Regions from separate parts of the Heyndrickxia sporothermodurans genome, predicted to be linked through region 2. Evidence: a T-box and tRNA genes for the amino acid it is inferred to sense, from the RefSeq annotation. Region 2 holds a T-box; the other regions hold tRNA genes.

Region 1 (10,845 bases), on a different contig from region 2:
TAAACATATCTCCTGTCACTTCATCTTTTGCATCATTAGCTAAAGCAATTCCTTCCTTCAATTCACCAATAAGGATGGTAAAATCATTTACAACTTCTTTCACCATTTCATCAGCTGCCGGAATGGTTTCGGCTTCTTTTATACTCGATAATTCCAATGAACCTTTCAACGTGGATACTGGTTTGCCATTAATAGCAAGTAACCTTTCAGCGAATTCATCAATAACGGAGTCTGCTTTATTGTATAACTCCTCTAATTTTTCATGAAGTGAAAAGAAATGATGACCTTTTACATACCAATGAAAATGATGGAGCTTTGTATAAAGTACTGTCCAGTTTGCTACTTGTTTATTTAATACCTCTTGGACTTCTTGTAATTGTTTTTCCATATGTATCTCCTCCTAAAATGTATATACCCTTTCACAAATTTGTTTAAACATATAGTTATATCTTTCACAAAAAATGAATTTACATGCTAAAATATAGGTTAGATATTTAATTAGGAGGTTTAATCCATTGTACACATTCATTATGATTGTATCGATTTTAATTATTATCGTGATTATTCTCGCATCCGCTCTAACAACTTCAAAAGCGTATTCGTACAAGCATACAATAGATCCTATTGAAAATAATCCTAATATCAAAACAAATAATGATGAAATAAACAAAAAGAGCGATTCTTAATTATTTCCTCAATTGTACAAATAATTTTTTTACAAGGATGTCCTACTTCTTATGATAAAATTTATTTTTATTAAAATAATTCGATTTTATCAAATTGTTATATCCCCACTTAAGCCGCCAACATGTCGCTTTTACCCGACATGTTCTCAATATGGACTCGAGGCGGTAAAACGATTTGGTGCATTTCATGGGGGTTTTTTAACCATTAAAAGAATACTTAAATGCCACCCCTTACATCCGGGCGGTTTTGATCCTGTTCCTGAAAAAAAGAAACATCCCCGAAATGATTAGTAATCAATGGCGTTACTTTCCAATCATAGATCTTCCCACTAATACAGAAACTAATTTTGTATCATAAAAACCTTTTAAGGGGTGAGGTACAATGGCAAAAGATGTATTATGTGAAGTGAATAATTGTCATTATTGGGCAAAGGGAAATCGCTGTTCTGCAGATGAAATATACGTAGTTAGCCATAAAGGGGATCAAGCAAAAAATACAGAAGAAACTGATTGCAAAACATTTAAACCTGAAGGTAACTGGTAATATAAAACTGCAAGTACTACTTTAGTGCTTGCAGTTTATATTTTCGTGATAGGTAGTCACTTGATGAAGCCGATTAAAATTTATATCAAAACCAATTCCTGGCTGATTCGGAACTTTTACTTTTCCATTAGCTACTTCTACTTGAGGATATATGATATCCTCTTCCCAAAAGCGATTGGATGCAGAAAGATCTCCTGGAATGGTAAAACCCTCTTTTGTAGAAAGAGCTATATTATGTGCTCTGGACACTCCAAACTCAATCATTCCTCCGCACCAGACTTGAATATTGTTTTTTTGACATAAATCATGTATAGCAATTGCATTGTGTAAACCGCCAACACGGCCAATTTTAATATTAATGACACCGCAACTATTAAGCCGAATTGCACTTTCGGCATCATGATAAGTAATGATACTTTCATCAAGGCAAATTGGAGTTTTCAATTCTTTTTGTAAAATCGAATGTTCAACAATATCATCAACGGCTAATGGCTGCTCAATCATTAACAAATTAAACTCGTCAAGCGATTTTAATACATCTATATCATTTAATGTGTAAGAAGAATTAGCATCTGCCATTAAAGCGAGATCAGGGAAATATGTGCGAATTTCTTTAATAAGCTGATAATCTTTCCCAGGTTTAATTTTTACTTTAACTCGTTCATATCCATCTTCTAAATAAACGTGTATTTGTTCAATCGCATCATTTATATTAGCTGTTCCAACAACTACTCCAGCAAGCACTTCATCTCGAACACCATTAACCACTGTCCAAAGCGGTTTTGATACAAGTTTTGAATATAAGTCCCATATAGCTGTTTCAAGCCCCGCCTTTGCCATATGGTTTCCTCTAATATGGTTAAAAATCATTTGGAGATCATTTGGATGATTTATTTGTTTATCCAAAACTAATGGGATTAAAAGATCCTTTAACATGTGATAACAAGTTTTAACCGTTTCTTCTGTGTACCATGGCGTGGAAAATGCGACAACTTCTCCATAGCCTTTTTCCCCTTGTTCATCAATTACTTCCAAAATGATTCCTTCTCGTTCGTTGACCGTTTCTAATGCTGTAGTAAACGGCTGTTTTAAAGGCATTTTAATAATGAAAATATTTACTTCGTGAATTCGCATATGATCATCCTTTTGGAATTAACTCTATTAATTTTCGACGGAGTAGTTTATTCGATGCATTTCTAGGCAGTTCATTGACAAAATAAATTTTGCTCGGAATTTTATATTTAGCAAGTCTTTTTTGACAATACGTAATTAATTCAGCTTCCTCAATGAATTGTTTACAAACAACAAACCCAATTGGAACCTGGCCCCATAGTGAATGGTCGATACCTGTTATACCCGCTTCCACAACGTTTGGATGTGATAACAATACATCTTCAATTTCAGCAGGATAAATATTCTCCCCACCAGAAATAATTAAATCTGAACGTCGATCAAGAACAAATAAATACCCCTCTTCATCTACATAACCTATATCACCCGTGAAAAACCAGCCGTTTTTAAAATGTTCACGATTGGCTTCCATTCGATTTAAATATCCAATCGTAATATTGGGGCCTTTCACAACGATTTCGCCCGGTTGATGAGCAGCTAATTGTTTTCCATCTAACATTATTTTTAGCTGTGAAGGGAATAACGGTTTACCCGCTGAACCAATCTTTAATAAACTATCTTCGGGAGATAAAGTGACAATTTGAGAGGAAGTTTCAGTCATACCGTACGATTGAAAGACAGGAATATTTTTCTCTAAACATGCCTCAAGCAATGATTTAGGTGCAGGGCCGCCTCCTAAAAGCATGCAGCGGAAACGTTCATGGTAACGATTTTCTTTCAAATCTTCAAGCAATCGATGAAGCATTGTACTTACTACTGACATAATCGTTACACTGCCTGATTGCAACCTCTCATTAATGATTTTCTCATTAAATTGTTCATATAAATAAACCGGCATTCCATAAATAACACTTCTCATTAAAATGGATAATCCGCTTATATGAAACAAAGGGACCGCACATAGCCAACCGTCATCTTCCCCTAATCCAAGATTTAAGGCTGAGCCTATCGCACTCCACCAATGATTCCCGTATGTTTGAAGTACTCCTTTAGGGTTGCCAGTCGTTCCTGAGGTGTACATGATTGAACATACATCATCCATTAAATATTCATTAACAATTGGATAGTTTTCTTCCTTTTGTTCTTTAACTTCTTCAACTGTCTTTATTACTAGAGTTGGATATATGTCATGGATTTCTGCTAGTTTATTTTCTAAATCTTTTTCACCAATTACTAAAGCTGTTTGACTATCTTTTAATTGAAAAACCATTTCACTTGCGGTTAGTCGATGATTCAAGAATACGGTGGTAATACCTAATTGCTGTAATGCATGAATAATTATTACTGTATGCGGACGATTCGCCAAAAGAAGCGCAACTGAATCTTTTCTTTTCACACCTAGTGATGCAATTTTCTTTGCATATACTTCAACTTCTTTATACAGTTCTGAAAAGCTCCACTCTTTATTGTCAAATAGAAGGGCCTTTCGTTTCGGTGTTAAAAACGCTCTTTGCTTTAAAAAGTTTGGTATTATATTGTTCATACATATCACCTTTTTGTAGAATTTCTATAAAAAAGCTTGATGGAGTATACCATCAAGCTTTTTTAAACTTTACAATTTAAATCAAGGGAAACGAGGAAATTTTCCGAAATCAGGCTTACGTTTTTCCTTAAATGCATCGCGTCCTTCTTTTGCTTCGTCGGTTGTATAATACAATAATGTAGCATCCCCACCAAATTGCTGAAGGCCAGCTAAACCATCTGTATCAGCATTAAACGAAGCTTTTAAGAAACGAAGCGCAGTTGAACTCTTCTCAAGAATTTCTTCACACCATTTAATCGTTTCTTCCTCAAGTTTTTCAAGAGGTACAACTGTATTAACAAGCCCCATGTCTAATGCTTCCTGTGCATTGTATTGACGGCATAGGTACCAAATTTCTCTTGCTTTCTTATGTCCAACGATACGAGCTAAATAGCCTGCGCCATATCCGGCATCAAAGCTGCCTACTTTAGGGCCAGTTTGTCCAAAAATAGCGTTGTCAGCAGCAATTGTAAGATCACAAACAATATGTAATACATGACCACCACCAATTGCATAACCTGCTACCATAGCAATGACCGGTTTTGGGGTAAAACGAATTAATCTTTGTAAATCGAGAACATTTAGTCGTGGAATATTGTCTTCACCTACATATCCACCGTGACCGCGAACCTTTTGATCTCCTCCAGAGCAAAAAGCTTTCTCACCCATACCAGTTAAGATAATAACACCTATCTTTGAATCATCACGTGCACGAGAAAATGCATCAATCATTTCGTTAACTGTTTTTGGGGTAAATGCATTATGTACATGTGGACGATTAATTGTTATTTTGGCAATTCCATTATAAGATTCATAAAGAATTTCATCATATTCTCTTTCTGTTTGCCATTCTACAGCCATGTAATATCCTCCCTTTAAAAATTAAATTCATGTCGAGTCAATCATTTATTCGACAAAAACTCCTTTATTATTGTACCAAACTTTTGAGAATCTTCCACATGAATTGCATGTCCGATGTCTTCAATAATATAATGCATTGCCTGTGAAAGGTTATTTTCCATCTTTTTTCCGATCTCACAATACTTTTCATCTAAACTACCGGACAAAATAAGCACTGGTATTTCCAGTTCATGAAGCCTACCCCATAATGAAGGCATGCTCCCTGTTCCCATCCCTTTTAAACTATTAGCAAGTCCAATTGGATCATTTCGTAATCTTTGCTGTCTAACTTTTTCTTGCATTGAATAATCAAGTCTTTTTTGGGATTTAAACAGGGGAATATTTGTCCAATATTGAACAAATGATTCTACCCCTTCATTCACGATTTTATTAGCCAATTTTTCATCATTTTCACGCCGTAATTTTCTTCCCTCTTCAGTTTCTATACCCGGAGAGGCACTTTCTAAAATAAGCTTATTGACCATGTTAGGATATAAAATAGTAAATGTTAGAGCGAGTCTTCCACCCATTGAATAACCTAAAAGATTCGTCTTTTTTATTTTTAAATGAATGAGTATTTCCCTAATATCTTTAGCAACTTTTTCAATATGATATCGCTCATAATTTAGTGGAATCTCTGTCTTACCATGCCCAAGAATATCAATCAGTATTAATTGATATTCTTCCTCTAAATATGGATTAATCGCATCCCAACTAGACATATCACCGGTAAAACCATGGAACATGACGATTGGTTCACCTTTTCCAACAATATTCACATGATAATTTACATCATTTACTTCAATCATCATTCCATTTCACCATGAACATATTGGTCAATTTCCGCAGAAACTCGTTTCCACATTTTACGATGAATGTCTACATTCGCATTACGATTAGTAGGAACTTCTATCACATTTAAACCTTTCAATGTAATCGCTTCATTCATTGAATGATGAAATTCATCCCAATTACGCACTTTGCTGTATCTGCCATTATACATTTTTACAGCATATTCAAAATCAATATCTGTAGGCGTACCAAAAAGTGCTTCGAAATGCTTTGGTTCATTCGATTGTGGCAAGAAAGAAAAAATTCCTCCCCCATTATTATTAATGACGATAATCGTGATATTTAATTGATGCATTTTTGCCGCTAATAACCCATTTAAATCATGGAAAAAAGATAAATCGCCGATTAATAAAAATAACGGTTCTCCATATAAACTTGCTCCTAATGCACTTGAAACGACACCGTCAATACCATTCGCACCGCGATTCGCTAATACCCGTATATTTTGTTGGTTAAAATGGAAAAATGTATCCACATCACGAATTGGCATACTATTACCTACAAATAAATGGCTGTTTTGCGGCAATCGTTTTACTAGTTCTAAGACAAGCTTTCCTTCATCTAATTCAGTAATATCACTTATTTCGTTAATAATTGTATTTCGAGCAATCCGATTCAAATTTTGCCACATTTCCAACCAATTTGAATGCCTTTTTTCATCTAATTGTTTTAATAATCCCTCACAAAATAATGTTTCATCGCAATAGATCATTTGAGTAGCAGCATTGATCGGATCACGCCAGCTATTTCCTGCTTCAATTATATATTGTTCCGTTCCAGCTAGACGTTTCATAAATTTCGTTAAAGGCTTGGATACTGGCATGCCGCCAAATCGTATAATAACATCGGGATATAACATTTCATCCGAAACAATTTCTTTTAATATTGCATCATAACTATCAATGATATATTCCTCTGAGAATGACCCACTTCGAAGCTGTGAAAGTGGATCTGCAATAATTGGATAGCCTAATGCATCAGCTAATGCTAAAACCGCTGTTGAAAATTGTGGGTAATCAATGACCCCACATACAATAACGCCCTTTTCGATCCTTTGCAGTCGTTCGGAAATCTTTTTCATTTCCCCCGATTCAAGAAGAGTATCACCTTGCTTTACTGTAATTGCCGGTCGATTCTCCAATTCTTCAAAGGGAGAAGGGTCCAATCTTGGTAGTAATGGCTCTCGAATGGGGAAATTTAAATGTACCGGTCCTGCCGGTTGTTGTAAAGACGTACTAATTGCTCTTGTAGCTGTTGTTCTCGCATAATATGTCATCTCTTCTCCTATTTCAGGAAGTGCCATTTCAACAAACCATTTTACATGCTTTCCATATAAATGAATTTGATCGATTGCTTGTGGTGCCCCAATATCTCGTAATTCATGTGGGCGATCAGCTGTTAATACGATTAATGGAATTCTTGAAAGCTTTGCCTCTACGATTGCAGGATAATAGTTAGCAGCTGCAGTTCCGGAAGTACATAACAGTGCAACTGGCTTCCTCGTTTGTTTGGCAATCCCCAATGCAAAAAAAGCAGCTGAACGCTCATCAATATTTATATGATATTTTAGTGTAGGATGCTCAGCAATTAACAAAGCTAAAGGTGTTGAGCGTGAGCCGGGACTTATGACAACATCCCGAACACCTGAATTTGATAATTCCTGAATAAAACTAGCTAAATATGTTGTTAGTGTTTCTTGATGATTCATAATTTTTTTCCTCCTAATGCACGAAGCATCGGACGAAATTTAATTTTTGTTTCAAAATATTCATCCTCTGGGTTTGAGTCTGATACTACACCACACCCAGCATACAAAAATGCTTCATTCTCTTTAATTAATCCGGATCGAATAGCTACAGCGAACTCTCCATTTCCCCGGTAATCGACCCAACCAATCGGAGATGCATAGAATCCACGATCCATTTTTTCCTTTTCGCGAATGATTTGTAAAGCTTCAATAGTTGGAACTCCCCCCATAGCAGGTGTTGGATGAAGATCTTTTACTAATGGGAAAATAGAAATGTGATCATCCTTAATTATTCCGTTAACTGGTGTAAACAAATGCTGGATATCTCTCATTTTCATGACTGAAGGTAGTTCTGGAATGTCAACATTTAAGCAATATTTACGAATGACCTCTGCGATCATTGACACGACGAGCTGATGTTCATGGCGATTTTTTTCATCATTAAATAGTGCCTCAGCTAACGCCTCATCCTCACTTATCGAGTTCCCTCGCTTTATTGATCCGGCAAGGCATGCGGATACAATAGTGTTCCCATTCTTCTTAACCAATCTTTCAGGCGATGCACCTGTAAAACAGCTATTCTCGGTCTCTAACGCAAAAATATAGCTTTCATGTTGCTCTTCCCATAAATTCTCTAGTACCTTTTCAGCGGCTACTTTATCATTAAATTCAATATTCATTTTTCTCGCCATAACGACTTTATTTAATTTTTTTTCTTTTTTAAGAAGATCAACCACTTCTGCGACCGAGTCTATCCAAGCTTGTTGATTCAATTCATGTTCTTGTTTTATATTGATATTTTCTATACTCTTAGAAACTTTGCCTTCAAAAATTTCCCTTTTTAGTTTTAGATGATGATTTAGTTTATCTAAATTATCATTTGAATGGCATAATATATTAGTCGTAAGAAAAACCTCTTGTTTATTTATAATAAGCATTAGTTTTGGCAAATGAAATAATGCATTGTAAAACGGAGTCCACTCCGACTCTTTCATACTTAATGGATCGAATGAGAAACCGCCAAATATAACTGGACCGGTTCCTTGAACATCAAAAGGATTATATACATGAGCATCATGTATGAATTGATTCCATTCTCGTTCAATATACTCAAATCGACCTTCTCCCACTTCCGTTTGAAAGGTATGTGCACTGCCTAAACCGACTATAATCATCTCATCATTTGGAACCTTCCAGAAAAATCGTTCTACTTGAAATATCGCTTTTGCAGATGAATAAAATGATAGGGGGTCAATATTATTTAATTGTTCAGTATAACTAAATAATAGTGTTTTGTTCTTGTTTTTAGCTTTTGTTAAAGCAATCTTGTATTCATCTACTATGTCCATCTGTTCCATTTTCATCAAAATTATCTCCCCTAAAAACAACCGTGCAAATGACGAATCTTTTTTAATTTTTATGTCCAATCTTTAAGATACACCTCTAATAGAATAGAGTCAATGAACACATCTTATCTTCCCCATTTTATACGTTAAATATTAAATATAGAATTGGTGACCTATATCTTTTGATTAGGAAATTTTTTAAAAAGAAAAAGGAGTTTAAAAGAAATATCTTTTAAACTCCTAACTTATAAAATCGAATATATTATGACCCGTACGGGATTCGAACCCGTGTTACCGCCGTGAAAGGGCGGTGTCTTAACCGCTTGACCAACGGGCCTACTGGCGGAGAAGGAGGGATTTGAACCCTCGCGCCGGTTACCCGACCTACACCCTTAGCAGGGGCGCCTCTTCAGCCACTTGAGTACTTCTCCAATATTTCTTTTAAAAATAAAATGGCTCCGCAGGTAGGATTCGAACCTACGACCGATCGGTTAACAGCCGATAGCTCTACCACTGAGCTACTGCGGAATAAAATGGGCCTAAATGGACTCGAACCATCGACCTCACGCTTATCAGGCGTGCGCTCTAACCAGCTGAGCTATAGGCCCATAAAAAAAATATGGAGCGGGTGATGGGAATCGAACCCACGACAACAGCTTGGAAGGCTGTAGTTTTACCACTAAACTACACCCGCAATATATGGGGCGGCTAGTGGGAATCGAACCCACGCATGTCGGAACCACAATCCGATGCGTTAACCACTTCGCCATAGCCGCCATATTTGTTAAATACGTTTCTTAGTTACTTTAAATGGTGGCTCGGGACGGAATCGAACCGCCGACACATGGATTTTCAGTCCATTGCTCTACCGACTGAGCTACCGAGCCATTTTTAATTTATTTTCCTTATCTAGCATGAAGTTCGCCATCGTCCCAATCTCGGGAAGTTATACAAGATGCAGCTCGATTGGTACGCTGAAGCGTCGCTTTGTAGCTTATTCGATCGTGCTCTACCGACTGAGCTACCGAGCCAATTATGTAATGTATGTTGTAAAATGGCGGTCCGGACGGGACTCGAACCCGCGACCTCCTGCGTGACAGGCAGGCATTCTAACCAGCTGAACTACCGGACCATTTTTTTAATCAAGTATAAATTTTACTTAAATGATTGCGGAGGCAGGATTTGAACCTGCGACCTTCGGGTTATGAGCCCGACGAGCTACCAGACTGCTCCACCCCGCGGCAATATTATACGTTTATATGGCGGAGGAAGAGGGATTCGAACCCCCGCGCGGTGTAACCCGCCTGTCGGTTTTCAAGACCGATCCCTTCAGCCAGACTTGGGTATTCCTCCGAAATTCTATGGTGGACCTTGTAGGACTCGAACCTACGACCGGACGGTTATGAGCCGTCTGCTCTAACCAGCTGAGCTAAAGGTCCTATATGGTAGCGGCGGAGGGGATCGAACCCACGACCTCACGGGTATGAACCGTACGCTCTAGCCAGCTGAGCTACGCCGCCATATAGTTATATTTAATATTTTTTGGTGGAGCCTAGCGGGATCGAACCGCTGACCTCCTGCGTGCAAAGCAGGCGCTCTCCCAGCTGAGCTAAGGCCCCATAATACTATTTGTATATTTTGAATGGTCGGGAAGACAGGATTCGAACCTGCGACCCCATGGTCCCAAACCATGTGCTCTACCAAGCTGAGCTACTTCCCGATTTAGATGTTAGAGATTGGATGATCGAGGTTAGAGTATCTCTAGTGTTGCTTCGAAGATAAAACTTACATTCTAACTTCTAATTTCCAACTTTTCACTTCTAGTAATGGCGCGCCCGAGAGGAGTCGAACCCCTAACCTTTTGATCCGTAGTCAAACGCTCTATCCAATTGAGCTACGGGCGCATATTAAGAAAATTATTTTGCTTTGCAAAAAAATTATGGTGCCGAGGACCGGAATCGAACCGGTACGGTAGTCACCTACCGCAGGATTTTAAGTCCTGTGCGTCTGCCAGTTCCGCCACCCCGGCAAGGGTTGTCTGGAGCGGAAGACGGGATTCGAACCCGCGACCCCCACCTTGGCAAGGTGGTGTTCTACCACTGAACTACTTCCGCGAC
Region 2 (10,845 bases):
TGAAAAGTAGGGCATAAAGCATTGGTGTGGTGATTTCAATTTTTCCTTTCCACAGTGTAAACAGCCAGTTGAATATTTTTACCCCTGTCGGAACAGCGATGGCCATTGTTGTAATGGAAAATATACTATTCGCTAATGCTCCTTGCCCCATTGTAAAGAAGTGGTGAGCCCAAACAAGGAACGACATGAGCGAGATAATGACCATTGACGCCACCATCGATTTATAACCATAAAGATTACGGCGAGAAAAGGTTGAGATTACTTCACTATAAATTCCAAAGGCAGGCAAGATTAATATATACACCTCTGGATGTCCCCAAACCCAAAACAGGTTTGCCCAAAGCATATCCATTCCACCATTTGTTGTAGTGAAGAAATTGGTGGCAAAAAGCCGGTCCATCGTCCCCATAAGGAGTAAAACCGTTAGAACTGGGAACGCAAAGACAATTATCGCGTTTGTAATTAAGCTTGCCCATGTGAACATTGGCATTCTCATTAAGGTCATACCAGTTGTTCTCATTTTAAGAATCGTGGTTATAAAATTGATTCCTGTCATTAACGTACCGAGACCTGCAATTTGAATCGCGATCATATAGTAATTCGAGCCGACCGACTCACTGAACTCATTACCGGCTAATGGGAAGTATGAAGTCCATCCCGCATCAGGTGAACCACCGATAACAAAGGATATATTAAAGAGCATCGCACCCATAAAGAATAACCAAAAGCTTAAAGCATTTAAACGTGGGAACGCTACATCGCGTGCGCCAATTTGCAATGGTACGACGAAGTTCATTAAAGCCATAATGAAAGGCATCGCCATAAAAATGATCATAACAATTCCGTGTGTCGTGAAAATTTCATTATAATGCTGTGCATCGAGCAACTTATTATCAGGAACGGCAAGCTGTGCGCGCATCATAATGGCATCTACTCCACCACGGAATAGCATAAGTAAAGCAGATATTAAATACATAATCCCAATTCGTTTATGATCGACAGTCGTTAACCATTCGCGCCATAAATAGCCCCATTTTTTCAAATAGGTTAGTCCGACTAGAATCGCCAGTAAGGTAAGTCCAATCAAAACCATGGAAGCATAGATGGCAATACTCGGGTTTGGGATAGCAAATCTATCGAAAAAGTCCATTTTGTTCAGACTCCTTTCAAAATAGTAGTCTTGAAAATATTAATGATCGTGCGATGATTCTTCATTGGAATCATGGTTTTCATCATTCTCTTCTTTCGTGCTCGAATGATTATGTCCTGCGTGTTCGCCTTCTGGAGCAGGCGCAAATTCTAAATGGGTACCAGTGTAAGTGGATTGTCCAACATGACCTGGTTCCAATAATTGATTAAATTTCTTTTCAGTTAAAGGCTTAGCTGTTTCTTTTACTTCTTGAACCCATTCCTGAAATTTTGCTTCAGACATTGCTTTTACATTAAATGTATTTTCCGCAAAACCTTTACCGCTAAAATTAGCATTACGTCCCATGAGTTCACCTGGAACATCTGCGGCCAAGTGTAATTTTGTTATCATATCTGACATGGCATATTTTTGTCCTCCAAGCTGAGGAATCCAGAAACTTGTAATTGGGCCATATGAATATAATCTAAACTCAATTGGTCTATTTGTTGGAATATATAAATAATTGACTGTTTCAATTTCCTCTTCCGGATAACTAAAATGCCATTTCCAATTGGATGAAGCTGCATATATGACAAGAGGTTCCTGATTTTCATAACCTTTTGGCGTTGCTTCTACCTTATAGTTGGATATCACCGACATGATTGAAAGCGTAGTGACAATGATCACTGGAATACCTACACAAATCGCCTCAACCAATGGATGCCCTTCTACATAAGGTGGTTCATAATCCTTGCTTTGCTTTGAAGCACGGTATTTGATTAACATATAAATGAGTAATCCGAAAACCGTAATAACAATAAATGACATAATTAGAATAGAAGCGATAATATCATTCGCCTGTGTCTCTGCCTGCGGACCTTTCGGATCAAGGACCATTAATGGTTCGCAGCCTGATAGTACAATCATGAGTACGGAAACCATTGGTAAGGTTAACCATTTCATTCTCATAAATGAAACTCCTTTCTAATGATGGATATAGGTACCTATGAATCCTAATATTTACTGGTAAACCAATTTGACACCATCTTAATATGTTTTATTAATAAAAACAGCATATTGTGATGTACTTCATAAAATGTTCATTTATAAAAGGACATAATTGTCACGAATTATTCAAGATGATTGAAAGTTGAAAGCTGTGATGTATACAATCATTGGAATTTTTGAGTAGAATAAGGTATCCTAGTTGGTTTGATGTAATAAAGGATTTCCCGAAGTTCAGATATTGTTAAATTAACGACTTTGTCTATTGCTCAATCCTGTTTATCAATTACAGCTTATATTGATCCGCATACGTTAAAATGTTTGACCAATAAAGCTTTCGGTATATATCTTAGGGGGCAACTAGACAAAGGATTATGTTTTGTGATAGATTATTACAATAATAAGTCATTTTTAAAATTACATATTTTTAAATCGATGAAAAGGAAAGTAGTTTTTGCTATATTCGATAGCGAGCCGGGGACGGTGGAAGCCTGGTGATGAAGCATGAATGAAGAACACCTTTGAGTTCTAACCGAAAGGGATAACTTAAGTAGGCTTAGACGTTACCAGCACGTTATGGACTGGATAAGCAATAGTCGCTTTAAAGTTGGTCATATTATGACAATTTGGGTGGTACCGCGGAAGTTAGCCTTTCGTCCCTTTTTTATGGGATAGAAGGCTTTTTTATTGTGAAAAATTACCATATGGAGGCTAATTATGATAAAGACCGTAGTAAAAGATTTATACAGAAATCAAGAAAAATTTAACGAACAAACTGTGCAAATTTCGGGTTGGATTCGAACTCTTCGCGACTCTAAAACCATTGGTTTTATGGAATTAAACGACGGAACATTCTTTAAGAGTGTACAAGTCGTTTTTGAAGATACCCTCGATAACTTCAAAGAAATCACGAAGTTACCTATTAGCTCTTCCGTTTTAGTAGAAGGTGAATTTGTTCCAACTCCTGAAATGAAACAGCCATTTGAAATTAAAGCGACAAAAATTGTTGTTGAAGGATTATCGGATCCAGCTTATCCTTTGCAAAAAAAGAGACATTCTCTTGAATATTTAAGAACAATCGCTCATTTACGTCCGAGAGCCAATACCTTCTCCGCCGTTTTCAGAGTACGATCCCTTGCATCGTACGCCATTCATAAATTCTTTCAAGAAAAAGGATTTGTCTATGTGCATACACCTATTATTACCGGAAGCGATACAGAAGGCGCGGGGGAGATGTTCCGTGTAACATCAATGGATTTGAACCAGCTTCCAAAAAACGAGGACGGAAAAGTGGACGAAAGTGCTGATTTCTTCGGCAAAGAATCCAACTTAACCGTTAGCGGTCAATTAAATGCGGAAACTTTTGCTCTTGCTTTCCGTAATGTGTATACCTTTGGTCCAACATTTAGAGCAGAAAATTCTAATACGGCACGACATGCCGCAGAATTCTGGATGATCGAGCCGGAAGTGGCTTTTGCAGAATTACCGGATATCATGGACCTCGGAGAAGAAATGGTTAAGTATGTAATTAATTACGTTTTTGAAGAAGCACCTGAAGAAATGGCCTTCTTTAATAGCTTTATTGATAAGACGCTAATTGAAAGATTGAAAAATGCTTTAGAATCCGATTTTGGAAGGGTTACTTATACTGAAGCTGTTGATATATTAAAGAACTCTGGTAAGAAATTTGACTACCCTGTTGAATGGGGAACGGATTTGCAAACGGAACATGAACGTTATCTAAGCGAGGAAATTTATAAGCGTCCGGTCTTCGTAACCGACTATCCGAAAGAAATTAAGGCATTTTATATGAGAGCAAATGATGACGGTAAGACAGTAGCTGCAACTGACCTATTGGTTCCTGGTATTGGCGAGTTAATCGGGGGAAGCCAACGGGAGGAAAGAGAAGAGGTCCTTGCAAATAAAATTAAAGAACTTGGTATGTCTGAAGAAGATTACTGGTGGTATCTTGAGCTTAGAAAATACGGTGGTACAAAGCATTCAGGCTATGGAATTGGGTTTGAACGACTTGTCATGTATTTAACCGGAATGAAGAACATCCGCGATGTCATCCCATTCCCTCGTACACCAGGAAATGCAGACTTTTAATTAAATATGTGAAAAAAATGTACAATAGGATGCTGCGGCATCCTATTGTTTCTTATGAAGCACTTTTCACTCTACAAAATAATAATATTTTCTAATAGTGAACTTAATGTATTGTTAATTTAATATTTTGGCGGTCTGAGTATTCCGATAAAATAAACCTTGTAAAAATGACTAGTTACTGTTAATATAATACTAGTTGATAAAATTTAATTGTTTTTTAAACGAAAAATATCACATCTAAAACACAAAAATTAAATACCATTAACTTTATTGGAGGAGCCTGTCACCAAGGGATACGTATGTCCCTTAGTGACAGGCTTTTTTATATTTTTTAGAAATAATCAATAGATAAAAGGGGAGGACTTTGCTTAATGATTATTGGTTTATCCATCATCTTGCTGCTTGTACTGCTACTGCCATTTACACATGTGGTGGAAAAAAATTTAGAAGTATTCTTATTTATTATGGGGGTTCTGTCAGTTCTAGTTAGTCAAGCATTAGATTGGCATCTTGTGAAAGAGGCGTTGGTCCATCCGATTAATATTACACTAGCTGTTCTTGTTGCAGGTTTATTGTTTCGATGGTTCCAGGGGCCGATTGAAAAAGGAATTTTAGGGATCAGTAAAGCGATGCCATATCGATTGTTTATTGCCTTATTTGTGATCATCCTTGGATTAATTTCCAGTGTCATCACTGCCATTATTGCTGCAATTATTCTTGTAGCGGTTGTAAGTGTATTAAAGATTGATCGACAATCAGAAATTCGCTTAGTAGTTTTGGCTTGTTTTGCAATTGGAATGGGGGCTGTCCTTACTCCAATTGGAGAACCACTTTCAACAATTGTTGTAAGTAAACTGGATGAAAGCTTCTTTTATTTGCTGAAATCAATTGGCGTATATGTCATCCCGGGTGTTGCAGCTTTTGGCGTTTTGGCCGCATTCATGGTTAAGTCACGTGAAGAGTCTGCTGCGATTTTGGCACAAAATGAGGTAGCATCAGCTGCCGAAGCGAATGCATTGAATGATATTGAAAAAACGATATCTTCGCAAAAAGAATCTTATGCCGAAATTATTATTCGCAGCTTAAAAATATATTTGTTTGTCATGGCTTTAACATTGTTAGGAGCGGGATTTCAACCTTTTATCGAAAAATATCTATTAGACTTGCATCCATTCATCATGTACTGGATTAACATTATTTCTGCGATTTTAGATAATGCAACACTGGCTGCCGCAGAGGTAAGTCCGGCGATGAGTCCATCAACAATTCAGGCATTATTATTAGGTTTGATCATTAGTGGTGGAATGCTGATCCCAGGGAACATTCCGAATATCATTTCGGCTGGAAAGCTTAAAATTACGAGTCTACAATATGCACGTTTTGCTATACCTGTGGGATTCTTTGCGATGATTATTTATTTTGTTGTTATTCTTCTTGTAGTTTAATTAAAATGGCAAGTAAAAAAATTATAGATTATAAGTTAGTTGAACGCTGATATCTTCAGCGTTCTTTTTTATCTCTTAAGTAAACCTATATTTTTTAGCAAAAATAATAAAGTTATTGTAATATATCTAAATATTCATTACAATATTATTAAATATAAACTAATATTATAAGTATTCTTACAATATTCTATAGAGGATTGTAGGTTTACATACAACAGGGGGGACACACAATGAATCTAGTGAAAAAATGGAATCAAATTAGTTTAGTTAAGCAAATAATCGTAGGTTTAATTATTGGGATTATATTAGCCATCACCCTCCCGAGTATAGCGAAGCCTTTTGTTATTCTAGGCTCTTTATTTGTAGGGGCTCTAAAAGCGATTGCACCAATATTGGTCTTATTCTTGGTCATGTCAGCCATCGCACAACATAAGAGTGGACAAAAGACGAATATGAAATCGATTATCGTTCTCTATCTTTTAGGAACTTTTCTAGCAGGACTTACTGCCGTTATAGTAAGTTTTATTTTTCCAGTAAGCTTGAAACTAGCTACTGGGAATGCAGAGTTGACAGCCCCAGGTGGTGTTGTGGATGTTTTGAAAACTTTACTTCTGAATATTGTCGATAATCCAGTTAAGGCAATATATAATGCGAACTATATTGGTATATTATCGTGGGCAATCCTACTTGGAGTAGCATTAAAAAATGCCCCTGCTACAACGAAAACAATGATTTCCAATGTATCTGATGCCGTTTCAAAAATTGTTACATGGGTAATAAAATTTGCGCCATTTGGAATTATGGGGTTAGTAATTGAATCAATTACTGCAAATGGACTAGAATCATTGCTTGGTTACGGAAAATTACTTGCTGTATTAATCGGGTGCATGATTTTCGTAGCGCTAGTTGTTAATCCAATCATCGTTTACGTATGTATTCGTCAAAACCCATATCCACTCGTGTTAACTTGCATCAAGGAAAGTGGGATTACAGCATTTTTTACACGCAGTTCCGCAGCAAACATTCCAGTGAATATGAAATTATGCGATAAACTAGGTTTAGACAAGGATACTTATTCCGTTTCGATTCCGCTAGGCGCAACGATCAATATGGCAGGTGCAGCAGTAACAATTTCTGTGTTAACACTTGCTGCAGTTCATACGTTAAACATCCAAGTCGACATCCCAACAGCTATTATTCTTAGTGTTCTATCTGCTGTTTGTGCTTGTGGAGCATCAGGGGTAGCTGGTGGTTCTTTACTTTTAATTCCACTAGCATGCAGTCTTTTCGGAATCCCGAATGATGTAGCTATGACGGTTGTTGGTGTAGGCTTTATTGTTGGGGTATTACAAGATTCTTGTGAAACAGCACTTAACTCTTCAACAGATGTTCTTTTCACAGCTTCAGCTGAAATGAGGAAGAACCGGTTAGAAGGTAATGAAATGAACGTTCAAAAGGTATCATAAAAGACAAACCTCTAACGGGTTTTCTTTTAAGGTGCAAAACAGTAAAGAACAATGCAAATAGGGTGCGAAATCGAAGGGATTTTTCTCACCCTATTTTTTTGCTGTATCAATGTTTTGAACGAATTAGCATATAGAATCGCACAATAAATCACATAGCAAATAACAATTTGCGAATAGATCTTCTCTATCTAAAAATTGAATTGCTAAAATAGATGCAATTACCATGGTATATTGTCATTCTCCTGCCAATGAATCAGATTATCTGACAAGTTATTTGATTTTGGTTGTTATAACTGAATGTTGATTTATCTATGTTTGATAATAAGCGGAGAAATTCCGTTTAAATTGGAAAATACCCATATTTCCTTAAAAATAAGGGAAGCTTTTCCGACTATATTATACAATTCTTTGGATTTTGACTTATTTAGGGATGTTAACCTGAATACCTCCGTCTATTTCTGCTTTTTAAGCCTTCTCTTTATACATTAACCGGAAATTCTCCGTCTATGCATTCTCATACCCATTCCATCTTTCCTCCAATTATCGTAATTCTATTCGAGTTACATTAATAACTTATTTTCTTTAAGATCTCCAGTGTTTTCACGTCTTAGAAAGCAGGATACTGGATTATTCTTTTGATAGTTTATTGGACAATTAGTTATATCAGAGGGAAGAGTAAAGATAAAAAGAATGTTGGAAAATGAGACCTCAATATTGGAGGATTTGTTAGTATCCTTCATTATTGAGGTCTTTCTACGTTTTAGGTTTTCAGACTTAATAGATATATTTATTTAGTCATTATCCAGATCTTTATCAAAAAAGGAAGGTTTCCGTATTTCTTTGATACCTAACTGATCCTTTATTTCTGATAAGTCTTTTAAAATAGTATGCGTATTTATCCACGCAGCAATTGAAGCGAAAACAGCTAAAGCCAAAATAAGTATGATTACTACATTTACAACCAAACGAATCACCTCATATCATCGATTATTTAATTTTACCACAATATGTATAAAGGCTATTAAAATAATGAGTAAATTTGATAACTCCAGCCACTTGTTTTGATTATTTCCCTTGCGAAATGAATGAAAATTCAGTCAATAATCAAATTGATCAATAAGAAATCTATCAAATTCGTCCTCATTTACCCTTCGACAAGAGCTAAATAATATTTCTCTTCACCATTGTATTCAGCAATTAAAATGTCTCCACGCTCTTTTGCGGAATAAATTTTCGCACCTATTGGTAATTTGTTTGCCATCCCATTCTTAAATGACTTAGGGGAACCATTTGTAAATAATGCGTCTATTTCGCCAAGTTGCTCTTTCTTAGAAAGTTTTAATTCGCTTACCCAGTCATATCAGTTTTATAAATCAAATCTTCCCATTGGAAAATGTCCGCATACATAGAACGGTGTTCAAATTAATTGTTGTTAAATTTTCTTCCTATAAACTCTTTTCCCTCAATAACAAACAACGACGCTGTCATTTTAAAATCTAGTGTTGTTCAATTATTGGTCCGATTGCTGAACAAAATAAAAAAACACACACTTGCTATTTTTTATTGTAGTTTATAAATAAAATTCTGATTCTATAGAATTTGTTCTGTTGATGTGCAAAATAACACATAAAATAAGTGTGAATTAGCGACGGGTTAGTTCCATTAAAATATTCAACCCTTCCTTTAATTCCTCTAATGATGCATAAGCATAGGAAAGGCGAATGTGATGTAAATCGCTTGTATCGTAAATGTAACCGGGATTGATAAGTACATTTTTCTTGAGTAAATTCAGAAATAATGCCTTATTCACAATAGGTTCATTGAATCGAAGCCATATATAGAAACCTCCCTCAGACTTTTCCCACGTTGCGATGTGCTGAAATTGCTGTTCTAAAATTTCTTCTACAAAAGTAGCCCTTAATTTCAATTGTTCGCGGAGTTGGAGAATATGCGATTCATATAATCCAGTCGCGATCCAGTGTGCAACAATTTCTTGGGAAAAAGCACTTGAACCGTAATCTGTTTGCATTTTAATATCTGCTAACCGTTGGATAACCGGCTCAGGAGCTACTATCCATCCTATACGTAATCCAGGACTTAGCGTTTTCGAAACACTCCCTACATACAATACTTGCCCCGATTGATCGAATGACTTTAGTGCAGGAGAAGATGATTCGAATAACAGTTCATGATACACATCATCTTCAATAATCGGGATTTGTAGTTGCTTACACGTACTGTATAGGGCTTTCCTTTCCTCTATTGTCCAATTGCGACCTGTCGGATTATGTAGCGTTGGCACGCAGTAAAAAAGGGATTGTCTTTTTCTTTTGGCAACTCGTAATGTGTTGGTTAAATTGTCATCACGCTGAACAGGTATCATACGCATCCCAGCAGATTGAAATGGATGGATTGAATTTAAATACGATGGGTGCTCTTGAAAGATAATCGCCCCTTCTTCAAGTAATCCTACGGCAATCAATTGAAGCGCTTGAAGTGCACCTGAAACAATTAAAATATTTTCCGGTGCGGTTTCAATGCCCCTTTTCTTTAAATACTCACACAAAATACTTCGTAGCTTTTTACTACCTTGTGGTTCTGAGTATCCGATTGCTCTGGATTCCAATGAAAGTGATTTCAATGAGTGTTCAATTTGTTTTGTTGGAAGTAGCTCAGGGGATAACTCACCAGTACCAAGACGTATGATGTTATCATTTTGCTCACATTCATTAATCAGTTGAATCGTATGGTAGTTTGGTTTGTGAATACTAGCTTCAATGTGTTGCTGCCAATTGGGCTGTGATTTATCTAAAAGGACATTCCATGAATTATTTGCTACAAATGTACCTGAACCTATTTTCGATTCAAGCAAACCATCTGCTTTTAATTCATCTAGGACAAGATTAATTGTGCTTCGATTCACTTCAAATTGTGCTGCTAGATGACGCTGTGTCGGAAGTTTAGTACCAACTGTCCAATCCCCCCGTTCAATGCGAGTCTTCATCCATTCTACGATTTGCACATGAACTGTAAGATGGGACTGCCTATCTGGCTTCCAATGCATAAAAACCTTCCTCTCTAAATTGGTTGGATAAAAAGCCATCCAATTGGTTGTTTTCTTTTAGTTGTAACATAGTTACAGTATAAGTGAAAGGGAGATGATAATATGGAAGCAATTATTCATGGGATTATACTCGCATTTGGACTCATTTTACCTTTAGGGGTACAAAATGTATTTGTATTTTCACAAGGTGCTACACAACCACGGCTACTTAGTGCACTTCCTGCAACAATTACAGCAGCAGTATGTGATACGTTTTTGATACTTTTAGCTGTCTTTGGATTATCAATCATCGTCTTGCAATTCGAATGGATGCGACTTTGCTTGATAATTATAGGCATTTTGTTTTTACTTTATATGGGTTACTCTATTTGGCGATCTGAACCTACAACTTCTACATCGAGTAAAGCGTTATCGATGAATAAACAAATCCTCTTTGCCTTGTCTGTATCTTTACTAAATCCACATGCAATTTTAGATATAGTGGGAGTTATTGGAACAAGTGCATTAAAGTATGTCGGGACAGAGCAAGTACTCTTCACTGTAACCTGTATCACAGTATCTTGGATTTGGTTCTTTGGACTGACACTAGCAGGTACAGTTATGAGAAAGCTAGACGGCACAGGAAAC
Region 3 (8,225 bases), on a different contig from region 2:
TATGGGGGCAAAAGTTGTTATAACTGGGATTCAGCCAGCCGTCGCAATCACCTTGATTGAACTGGGGATTAGGTTGGATGATGTTCTAACTGCAATAGACCTAGATAATGGTTTAGAGAAATTACAACAGGAACTGGGGGATTAACTTTATGGAGCTCCAATCCTGCGTAGAGATATTAAATGAGTGGGACATCGTTGCGGTTCGACAATTAGGTCGAAACGTAGCTAAAGAGTTACACTTTGGAATAGTTGATCAAGCAAGAATTACAACAGCGATTAGTGAATTGGCAAGAAATATATTTCTTTATGCCGGTCAAGGACAAATTTGTATTGAAAAGGAAATTAAAGATGGAAAAATCGGTTTGAAAATCATTGCAAAAGATGAAGGGCCTGGAATCAATGATATTCGGAAAGTAATGGAGGATGGTTTCTCTACGTCAGGTGGATTAGGTGCTGGTTTGCCCGGGGTCAAACGCCTTATGGACGAATTTGATATAGACTCAACACCAAACAAGGGTACGACTATTATAGCGATCAAATGGCTCCGCTAGAAAGGAGTAATTTATGGACTCTAAAACAGTACTTGAACAAAAATATAAAGAGATTATAAAAAGTTATTTAGAAAATCAAAATGAACAAGTGTTATATCATGCTCAACAGCTTAGCCGAAAATCGATTGAATACCGTATATCTCCTGAAGAAATTATTAATTGGCATCGCACAATAATGCATGAAATTGAACCGAGCGTACCGAGCAGTATTCTTAGGTCCTTTGATGTTCTTCTTGAATTAATGATGGGATATGGATTAGCTTACAGAGAGCATCAAAGCTTAAGAAGTCAACAACAAGAGTTAAAAACGGAAATAGAAATAGCTGCAAGCATGCAAAAGACCTTATTAGGGACAAAAATTCCACAAACGGATTTCTTGGATATAGGGGCTATTAGTGTACCTGCTAAACATATGAGTGGGGACTATTTTCATTTTGTAACGGATGAAAATGGATGCATTGGTGTTGCTATTGCAGATGTGATAGGGAAAGGAATCCCTGCTGCATTATGTATGTCCATGATTAAGTATGCGATGGACAGTTTACAAGGGAATGGCGAACCCAATATTATTCTAGAAAGCTTAAATAGGGTTGTTGAACAAAATGTGGACCCAAATATGTTCATTACAATGTTTTATGGATTGTATAATCCATTGAATCATTATCTATCCTATTCGTCTGCGGGGCATGAACCGGGATTTTATTATGACTCAAACAGACGTGAATTCACGGACTTATATGCAAAAGGATTATTGCTTGGAATAGAAAAGAATACTAAATACCGACAATATAAAAAATTTATTCAAAAAAACGATCTCATTATTTTACTTTCAGATGGGGTCACCGAGTGTCGCACAAATGAGGGATTTATCGAACGAAACACTTTGACGCATTTAATTGGAAAATATATCCATCTACCAGCACAAGAAATTGTAACGAATGTGTATAAAGAGTTAGAAAGACTTCAGGCTTTTCAACTTCGAGATGATTTCACTTTAATTATTTTAAAAAGAATAATTTAAAAAGGTTTAGCCTTATTATAATCGGGGTAAAGAAGAAAAAGAATAAACGTTTAATGAGGTGGACGTTATGAACATATCAATTGATATACAAGAAAGTGAAAATCATGTTCTAGTAAAAATTAATGGAGAAATTGATGCATACACCGCACCAAAATTAAGGGAATCACTTGTTCCTTATGGTGAAAAGGAAGAAATATGGATGTCGATTGATTTATCGGATGTTTCTTATATGGATAGTACAGGCTTAGGTGTTTTTGTTGGTCTGTTCAAAAGCATCCGCGCAAATAACGGAAAACTATATTTAAGTGGTTTATCTGAAAGATTAAAAAGGTTATTCGATATTACAGGTTTAACTAATATTATGGAAATTTATACCGAGGTAGAAGGTGGAGTATAATGGTGGAGGCATTCGATAACATCGAGATGAAGATTCCCGCAAAGCCAGAATATATTGGTGTCATAAGATTAACCCTTTCTGGAATTGCAAGCCGTATGGGTTTTGGATATGAAATGATAGAAGATTTAAAAATAGCAACTAGCGAGGCTATTACAAATGCAATTCAACACGCGTATAAGGAAGATGCAGCGGGAGAAATATTTGTCGGGTTCACCGTCTTTCCTAATCGTTTAGATGTAATGGTTGCTGATCAAGGCAGAAGCTTCGATGTTGAAAAGACAAAATCAGAAACTGGTCCGTACGATGAGAATGAAAAAGTTGAGTTTATGCGTGAAGGAGGCCTGGGGCTTTACCTAATCGAAAGTCTTATGGATGAAGTTAGGTTTCATTATAAGAAAGGGGTAACGGTCTTAATGACCAAATACCTTGAAGGAGAGCAGGTGGAGACCGATGCCCGAATTGTCTCAACCTAGTCAATATGGAAAAGAAAAAATCAATAGACTAATAAAGACATTTCAAGAAAGCGGGGATATGGACGCACAGAATGAACTTGTGATGCATTACAAAAAATTAGTGGAGTCCATTTCATGGAAATATTCTAAAGGTAAATCATATCAAGAAGACATTCTCCAGGTTGGTATACTTGGATTACTTGGGGCTATAAGGCGTTATGATGCTTCATATGGGAAAAGCTTCGAAGCCTTTGCTATTCCAACAATTATCGGAGAAATTAAGCGATTCTTACGTGACAAAACTTGGAGTGTGCACGTCCCGCGCCGTATTAAGGAACTAGGTCCGAAAATAAAAACAACTTCAGAAGAACTAACGGTCTTATTGCAGCGCTCTCCCCGAATTGATGAAATTGCTGCAAAGTTGGATGTATCCGAAGAAGAAGTTTTGGAAGCGATGGAAATGGGGAAAAGTTACCACGCCCTATCTGTCGATCATTCCATTGAAGCTGATTCAGATGGAAGTACTGTTACGCTTTTAGATATAGTAGGTCAAGAAGATACAGGTTTTGAAAAAGTAAATCAACGTATGGTTCTTGATAAAGTATTACATGTTTTAAATGAACGAGAACGAAAAATTATTCAATTAACTTATCTAGATAATTTAAGTCAAAAGGAGACGGGAGACAAACTAGGAATTTCTCAAATGCATGTTTCCCGGATTCAGAGGAAGGCGATTAAGAAATTACGTGATGCGATTAACGAAGAATCACGAGATAGGAAGAGTTCATCGGTATGAAACATTTGCAGCAAGAGCTGGTAGAAATTTATGCTTACCAATCAGCTAAAGAAGGAAAACCTTATTGTGGAGATAGTTACTATTTTACCGCTACCGAGGAATACTTTTTATGTGTCTTAGCGGATGGATTGGGCAGTGGTCGTTATGCTTATGAAGCGTCATCAGCTGTTGTAGAAGTAGTTAAAGACAATATGACTGATGATGTAGAAACATTAATGAAACGTTGCAATGAAGTGCTCGCACAAAAACGTGGTGCGGCAGTTGCTGTTTTAAAGGTGAACTTTTCAACTCGTGAATTCGAATATAGTTGTGTGGGAAATATCCGCTTTTATTTATATACCCCAACTGGCAAAACGATATATCCTTTACCAATAAGAGGTTTCTTATCCGGGCGTCCGCAAAACATTCGTACACAACGTTTTTTATATGAACCAAATTCAAAATTTCTTTTTCACACGGATGGTTTCGCAGTTAATAACACAAAAACGTTAATAAAAAGTTGCCAATCTGTTAAAATAATCGCCAATGAAATAAAAAATAAACAGTTCTCCAAAGAGGATGATTCTACGTTCATTATTGGAAGCTTGCGTTAATCGCAAGCTTTTTCCTTTTTATAAAGAAATGATAATATATGTTTAGCAGGATTGTTAGTGAATTTTAAAGAAGTAGGTGTTTGATTTGGAACAAACGGTTGAAAAAAAGATCCAACTGCAGCAACGTTTATCAAAAGAGCTATCTTTTTCGAACAAACAAATTTCAAATGTCATTGCATTACTAGAAGAAGGTAATACCGTTCCGTTTATCGCTCGTTACCGAAAAGAAATGACAGGCGCATTAGACGAGGTTCAGATTCGAGCAATTATGGACCGATGGAACTATATCCAAAATCTAGAACAACGCAAAGAAGAAGTTATTCGTTTAATTGATGAACAAGGAAAGTTAAGTGATGAATTAAAAAATAAGATTTTAAATGCCGATAAGCTTCAAATGGTGGAAGATCTATATCGACCTTATAAACAAAAAAGAAGGACAAAAGCGACGATTGCTAAGGAAAAAGGGTTGGAACCGTTGGCAACATGGATGATGACATATCCATCAGATAAAAATATTAATGAAGAAGCAGCACATTATGTATCCGAGGAAAAAGAAATACATACAATTGAAGATGCAATCATGGGGGCAAAGGATATTATTGCGGAGTGGATCTCCGATGATGCAACTACTCGTGATTGGATACGGAAAGAGACATTTAAAACGGGGATCGTTACATCAACATTAAAAAAAGAAGATAAAGACGATAAAAAAGTGTTTGAAATGTATTACCAGTACGAAGAACCAGTACGAAAGATTGTCCCACATCGTGTGCTTGCATTAAACAGAGGGGAAAAAGAAGATGTTCTGCGGGTCAACATTCAACCGGATCAGGAAAAGATAATTAGTCAACTATTCCGAAAAGTGATCAAGAATGAACAGTCTAGTGTCACACCATATGTAAAAGAAGCAATTGAAGACGGCTATAAACGACTAATTCAACCTTCCATTGAACGGGAGATTCGTAACGAATTGACGGAAAAAGCTGAAGATCAATCGATTCATATTTTTTCCGAAAATCTTAGAAATCTATTATTACAGCCCCCATTAAAAGGGAGAAAGGTACTCGGTGTTGATCCGGCATATCGAACAGGATGCAAGCTCGCAGTAGTAGATGAAACGGGTAAAGTTTTATTTATCGGTGTTATCTATCCACACCCACCAAAAGCAAAACCGGAAGAAGCAAGAAAGAAAATAATTGATATTATTAAAGAATTTAAAATAGAAGTAATTGCAATAGGGAATGGAACAGCTTCCCAAGAAACAGAACAATTTGTCGCTGAAATTCTAAAAGAAATAAATGATGATATTTCTTATATTATTGTTAACGAAGCCGGGGCAAGTGTATATTCCGCATCTGATTTGGCACGTGAAGAGTTCCCTGACCTTCAAGTAGAAGAAAGAAGCGCAGTATCAATTGCTAGAAGACTACAAGACCCATTAGCAGAGTTAGTGAAAATTGATCCAAAATCTGTTGGTGTGGGTCAATATCAACATGATGTCTCCCAAAAGAAACTAAATGAATCACTTACATTTGTTGTGGAAACAGCTGTAAACCAAGTAGGCGTAAATGTAAATACTGCCTCCCCCTCACTATTGCAATATGTTTCCGGATTAAGTAAAGCAGTTGCAAATAATATAGTGAAGTATAGAAATGAGACTGGAAAGATTAACAACAGAAAAGAGTTAAAAGGAATTCCACGTTTGGGCTCGAAAACATATGAGCAAAGTATTGGTTTTTTGAGAATCATTGATGGAGATGATCCGTTAGACAAAACTCCTATACATCCTGAGAATTATCAAGCCGTCAAAACATTGCTGGAAAAAATAAATTGTTCACCTAGCGATATTGGAACGGAAAAATTAAAAGAAGCGATAAGTTCTTATTCTTTAAGTGAATTATCAGAGCAATTAAATATTGGTGAGTTAACATTAAAGGATATTATAGATGCATTAAATCGTCCGGGGCGCGACCTTCGCGATGAATTACCAAAACCACTACTGAAAAAGGAAATTTTAAAATTAGAAGATTTAAAAGTAGGAATGGAAATGCAAGGAACCGTAAGAAATGTAGTAGATTTTGGTGCATTTGTCGATGTCGGAGTAAAAGAGGATGGACTTGTTCATATTTCTAAACTTAGTAATAAATTTGTGAAACATCCCTTGGATGTAGTTTCATTAGGGGATATTGTCACTGTTTGGGTAGAAAAAGTGGATACTCAAAAGGGAAGATTATCATTAACAATGCTACAAAGCTAGTAGCGTTGTAAACGTTGGCGTGTATACATACACGCCAATTATTTATACAGTTGTCATATAATTGGGTTATAAAATTTTTTGTTGATAAAAAAACCAACATTGATTGAGAAGCTTAATTTGATATCGATTTTTTTCTGAAAAAGCTTTTCGCATTTGATTTTGAAACCAAGTTGGCATAGGCAAAAGTCCTCCTTTAGTATTATCTACAATATGCTATAATAGTTTGTCATGTTCACGCAAAATGGAAAAAGGGGAACGAAAGATGAATGATCAAGAGCTTCAAGAACTAGTTGAACGAATATCTTTAAGGTTCTTTGGAAAACCTTTTAAACATGTTGCTTTATTTAATTCAAGGCTGCGTACGACTGGTGGGCGATATTTGCTAAAAAACCATAATATTGAGATAAACTATAAATATTATGTTGAATTTGGTGAAAAAGAATTGATTGGAATCATCAAACATGAGTTATGTCATTATCATCTTCATCTTGAAGGAAAAGGCTACCAACATCGCGACAATGATTTCAAAAAATTACTTAAAGAAGTACAAGCCCCAAGATTCTGTTCACCATTGCAGAGTGTACAAAGGAAAAAGTCCAAAGTAATATATAAATATGTCTGTAAAGGGTGTAAGACTATTTTTACACGTAGAAGGAAAGTGGATGTTGATCGTTTTGTTTGTGGCAAATGCAGGGGGAAATTGGAGATGAAATAAGTGTATGATAAGTTTTTGAAAAAACTTTTTAAAATGGGTTGACTTAATGTGTAATCGTAATTATAATTTTAAGAGTCGATAAGATGACATGTTATTCCGCAGTAGCTCAGTGGTAGAGCTATCGGCTGTTAACCGATCGGTCGTAGGTTCGAATCCTACCTGCGGAGCCATATAGGGGAAGTACTCAAGTGGCTGAAGAGGCGCCCCTGCTAAGGGTGTAGGTCGCGTAAGCGGCGCGAGGGTTCAAATCCCTCCTTCTCCGCCAGTTAATTAATTTTGTGGCCCGTTGGTCAAGCGGTTAAGACACCGCCCTTTCACGGCGGTAACACGGGTTCGAATCCCGTACGGGTCATTGTTATAAATAATAGTTTTGGTCCGGTAGTTCAGCTGGTTAGAATGCCTGCCTGTCACGCAGGAGGTCGCGGGTTCGAGTCCCGTCCGGACCGCCATTTTAAAAAATGATATTGGGCTATAGCCAAGTGGTAAGGCAACGGACTTTGACTCCGTCATTCGTTGGTTCGAATCCAGCTAGCCCAGCCATTTTTTTATTTTTTTATTCGAGCCATTAGCTCAGTCGGTAGAGCACGAACGACTAAACTTCGAAGGGAAGCTTCAGCGTACCAATCGAGCTGCAACTTGAATGATCTTTCTGAGATTGGGACGTCGTAGATGCTTAACCTAGTTCAGATTAAATAAAACTTCATATTTATATTCATGTAGAGCCATTAGCTCAGTCGGTAGAGCATCTGACTTTTAATCAGAGGGTCGAAGGTTCGAGTCCTTCATGGCTCACCATTAAATTTGCGCGGGTGTGGCGGAATTGGCAGACGCACCAGACTTAGGATCTGGCGCCGCAGGGCGTGGGGGTTCGACTCCCTTCACCCGCACCAAAAAACTTATTGATTTTTATCTAGTAGTTTGTTATTATATTGTATGTCACTTTTTAAGATGCGGTCGTGGCGGAATGGCAGACGCGCTAGGTTGAGGGCCTAGTGGTGGCAACACCGTGGAGGTTCAAGTCCTCTCGGCCGCACCAAAGTCTTTCAGAAAAGTAAATTGCTTTTTTAAAAAAATGCGCCCGTAGCTCAATTGGATAGAGTGTCTGACTACGGATCAGAAGGTTATGGGTTCGACTCCTATCGGGCGCGCCATTAAAACAATTATAATATGCGGGTGTAGTTTAGTGGTAAAACTACAGCCTTCCAAGCTGTTGTCGTGGGTTCGATTCCCATCACCCGCTCCAAAAAAAGTATTGACATCATTTTATAAAGATGATAAGATTTAAAAGTCGCTTCTATGAAAGTTGAAACAAACTCGAAAAGTTGTTGACATTAAACTTTTAAAATGATATAGTTAAAAAGTTGCTTCTTAAAAGGAAGTAATGATTGATCTTTGAAAACTGAACAAAACGAAACGTCAATTAATTTTTAACTAGAGCTATTT

Evidence for each region. A T-box is a leader RNA that pairs with one kind of tRNA and senses whether it is charged. The one in region 2 lies ahead of asnS (asparagine--tRNA ligase), so its partner is inferred to be a tRNA-Asn.
Region 1: it has a tRNA-Asn gene. The T-box ahead of asnS (asparagine--tRNA ligase) is inferred to sense a tRNA for this amino acid. The anticodon was not compared.
Region 3: it has a tRNA-Asn gene. The T-box ahead of asnS (asparagine--tRNA ligase) is inferred to sense a tRNA for this amino acid. The anticodon was not compared.

The regions. Positions count from the first base shown of each region.
Region 1 is NZ_NAZB01000008.1:20-10,864, reverse strand. Features, by position in the region: gene B5V89_RS01835 (Dps family protein) at 1-388, opposite strand, end outside; gene ytzI (YtzI protein) at 516-686, shown strand; gene yidD (membrane protein insertion efficiency factor YidD) at 738-977, shown strand; gene B5V89_RS01820 (DUF1540 domain-containing protein) at 1,069-1,230, shown strand; gene menC (o-succinylbenzoate synthase) at 1,252-2,364, opposite strand; gene B5V89_RS01810 (o-succinylbenzoate--CoA ligase) at 2,369-3,844, opposite strand; gene menB (1,4-dihydroxy-2-naphthoyl-CoA synthase) at 3,926-4,744, opposite strand; gene menH (2-succinyl-6-hydroxy-2,4-cyclohexadiene-1-carboxylate synthase) at 4,786-5,592, opposite strand; gene menD (2-succinyl-5-enolpyruvyl-6-hydroxy-3-cyclohexene-1-carboxylic-acid synthase) at 5,592-7,343, opposite strand; gene B5V89_RS01790 (isochorismate synthase) at 7,340-8,746, opposite strand; tRNA gene B5V89_RS01785 (tRNA-Glu) at 8,994-9,065, opposite strand; tRNA gene B5V89_RS01780 (tRNA-Ser) at 9,069-9,159, opposite strand; tRNA gene B5V89_RS01775 (tRNA-Asn) at 9,182-9,256, opposite strand; tRNA gene B5V89_RS01770 (tRNA-Ile) at 9,263-9,336, opposite strand; tRNA gene B5V89_RS01765 (tRNA-Gly) at 9,349-9,422, opposite strand; tRNA gene B5V89_RS01760 (tRNA-His) at 9,429-9,504, opposite strand; tRNA gene B5V89_RS01755 (tRNA-Phe) at 9,540-9,615, opposite strand; tRNA gene B5V89_RS01750 (tRNA-Asp) at 9,784-9,860, opposite strand; tRNA gene B5V89_RS01745 (tRNA-Met) at 9,896-9,969, opposite strand; tRNA gene B5V89_RS01740 (tRNA-Ser) at 9,989-10,081, opposite strand; tRNA gene B5V89_RS01735 (tRNA-Ile) at 10,091-10,167, opposite strand; tRNA gene B5V89_RS01730 (tRNA-Met) at 10,172-10,248, opposite strand; tRNA gene B5V89_RS01725 (tRNA-Ala) at 10,272-10,347, opposite strand; tRNA gene B5V89_RS01720 (tRNA-Pro) at 10,372-10,448, opposite strand; tRNA gene B5V89_RS01715 (tRNA-Arg) at 10,556-10,632, opposite strand; tRNA gene B5V89_RS01710 (tRNA-Leu) at 10,669-10,757, opposite strand; tRNA gene B5V89_RS01705 (tRNA-Gly) at 10,768-10,842, opposite strand.
Region 2 is NZ_NAZB01000059.1:4,930-15,774, forward strand. Features, by position in the region: gene qoxB (cytochrome aa3 quinol oxidase subunit I) at 1-1,150, opposite strand, end outside; gene qoxA (cytochrome aa3 quinol oxidase subunit II) at 1,190-2,098, opposite strand; T-box leader at 2,561-2,798, shown strand; gene asnS (asparagine--tRNA ligase) at 2,852-4,243, shown strand; gene B5V89_RS17735 (DUF1646 family protein) at 4,615-5,688, shown strand; gene sstT (serine/threonine transporter SstT) at 5,919-7,154, shown strand; gene B5V89_RS20245 (hypothetical protein) at 7,946-8,119, opposite strand; gene B5V89_RS17750 (aminotransferase-like domain-containing protein) at 8,797-10,218, opposite strand; gene B5V89_RS17755 (LysE/ArgO family amino acid transporter) at 10,321-10,845, shown strand, end outside.
Region 3 is NZ_NAZB01000023.1:204,623-212,847, forward strand. Features, by position in the region: gene B5V89_RS12185 (STAS domain-containing protein) at 1-145, shown strand, start outside; gene B5V89_RS12190 (anti-sigma regulatory factor) at 150-551, shown strand; gene B5V89_RS12195 (PP2C family protein-serine/threonine phosphatase) at 565-1,572, shown strand; gene B5V89_RS12200 (anti-sigma factor antagonist) at 1,640-1,969, shown strand; gene rsbW (anti-sigma B factor RsbW) at 1,969-2,442, shown strand; gene sigB (RNA polymerase sigma factor SigB) at 2,420-3,217, shown strand; gene B5V89_RS12215 (PP2C family serine/threonine-protein phosphatase) at 3,214-3,810, shown strand; gene B5V89_RS12220 (Tex family protein) at 3,896-6,067, shown strand; gene cmpA (cortex morphogenetic protein CmpA) at 6,134-6,244, opposite strand; gene B5V89_RS12230 (SprT family protein) at 6,330-6,782, shown strand; tRNA gene B5V89_RS12235 (tRNA-Asn) at 6,878-6,952, shown strand; tRNA gene B5V89_RS12240 (tRNA-Ser) at 6,957-7,047, shown strand; tRNA gene B5V89_RS12245 (tRNA-Glu) at 7,063-7,134, shown strand; tRNA gene B5V89_RS12250 (tRNA-Asp) at 7,155-7,231, shown strand; tRNA gene B5V89_RS12255 (tRNA-Gln) at 7,248-7,322, shown strand; tRNA gene B5V89_RS12260 (tRNA-Lys) at 7,502-7,577, shown strand; tRNA gene B5V89_RS12265 (tRNA-Leu) at 7,588-7,672, shown strand; tRNA gene B5V89_RS12270 (tRNA-Leu) at 7,733-7,818, shown strand; tRNA gene B5V89_RS12275 (tRNA-Arg) at 7,857-7,933, shown strand; tRNA gene B5V89_RS12280 (tRNA-Gly) at 7,952-8,025, shown strand.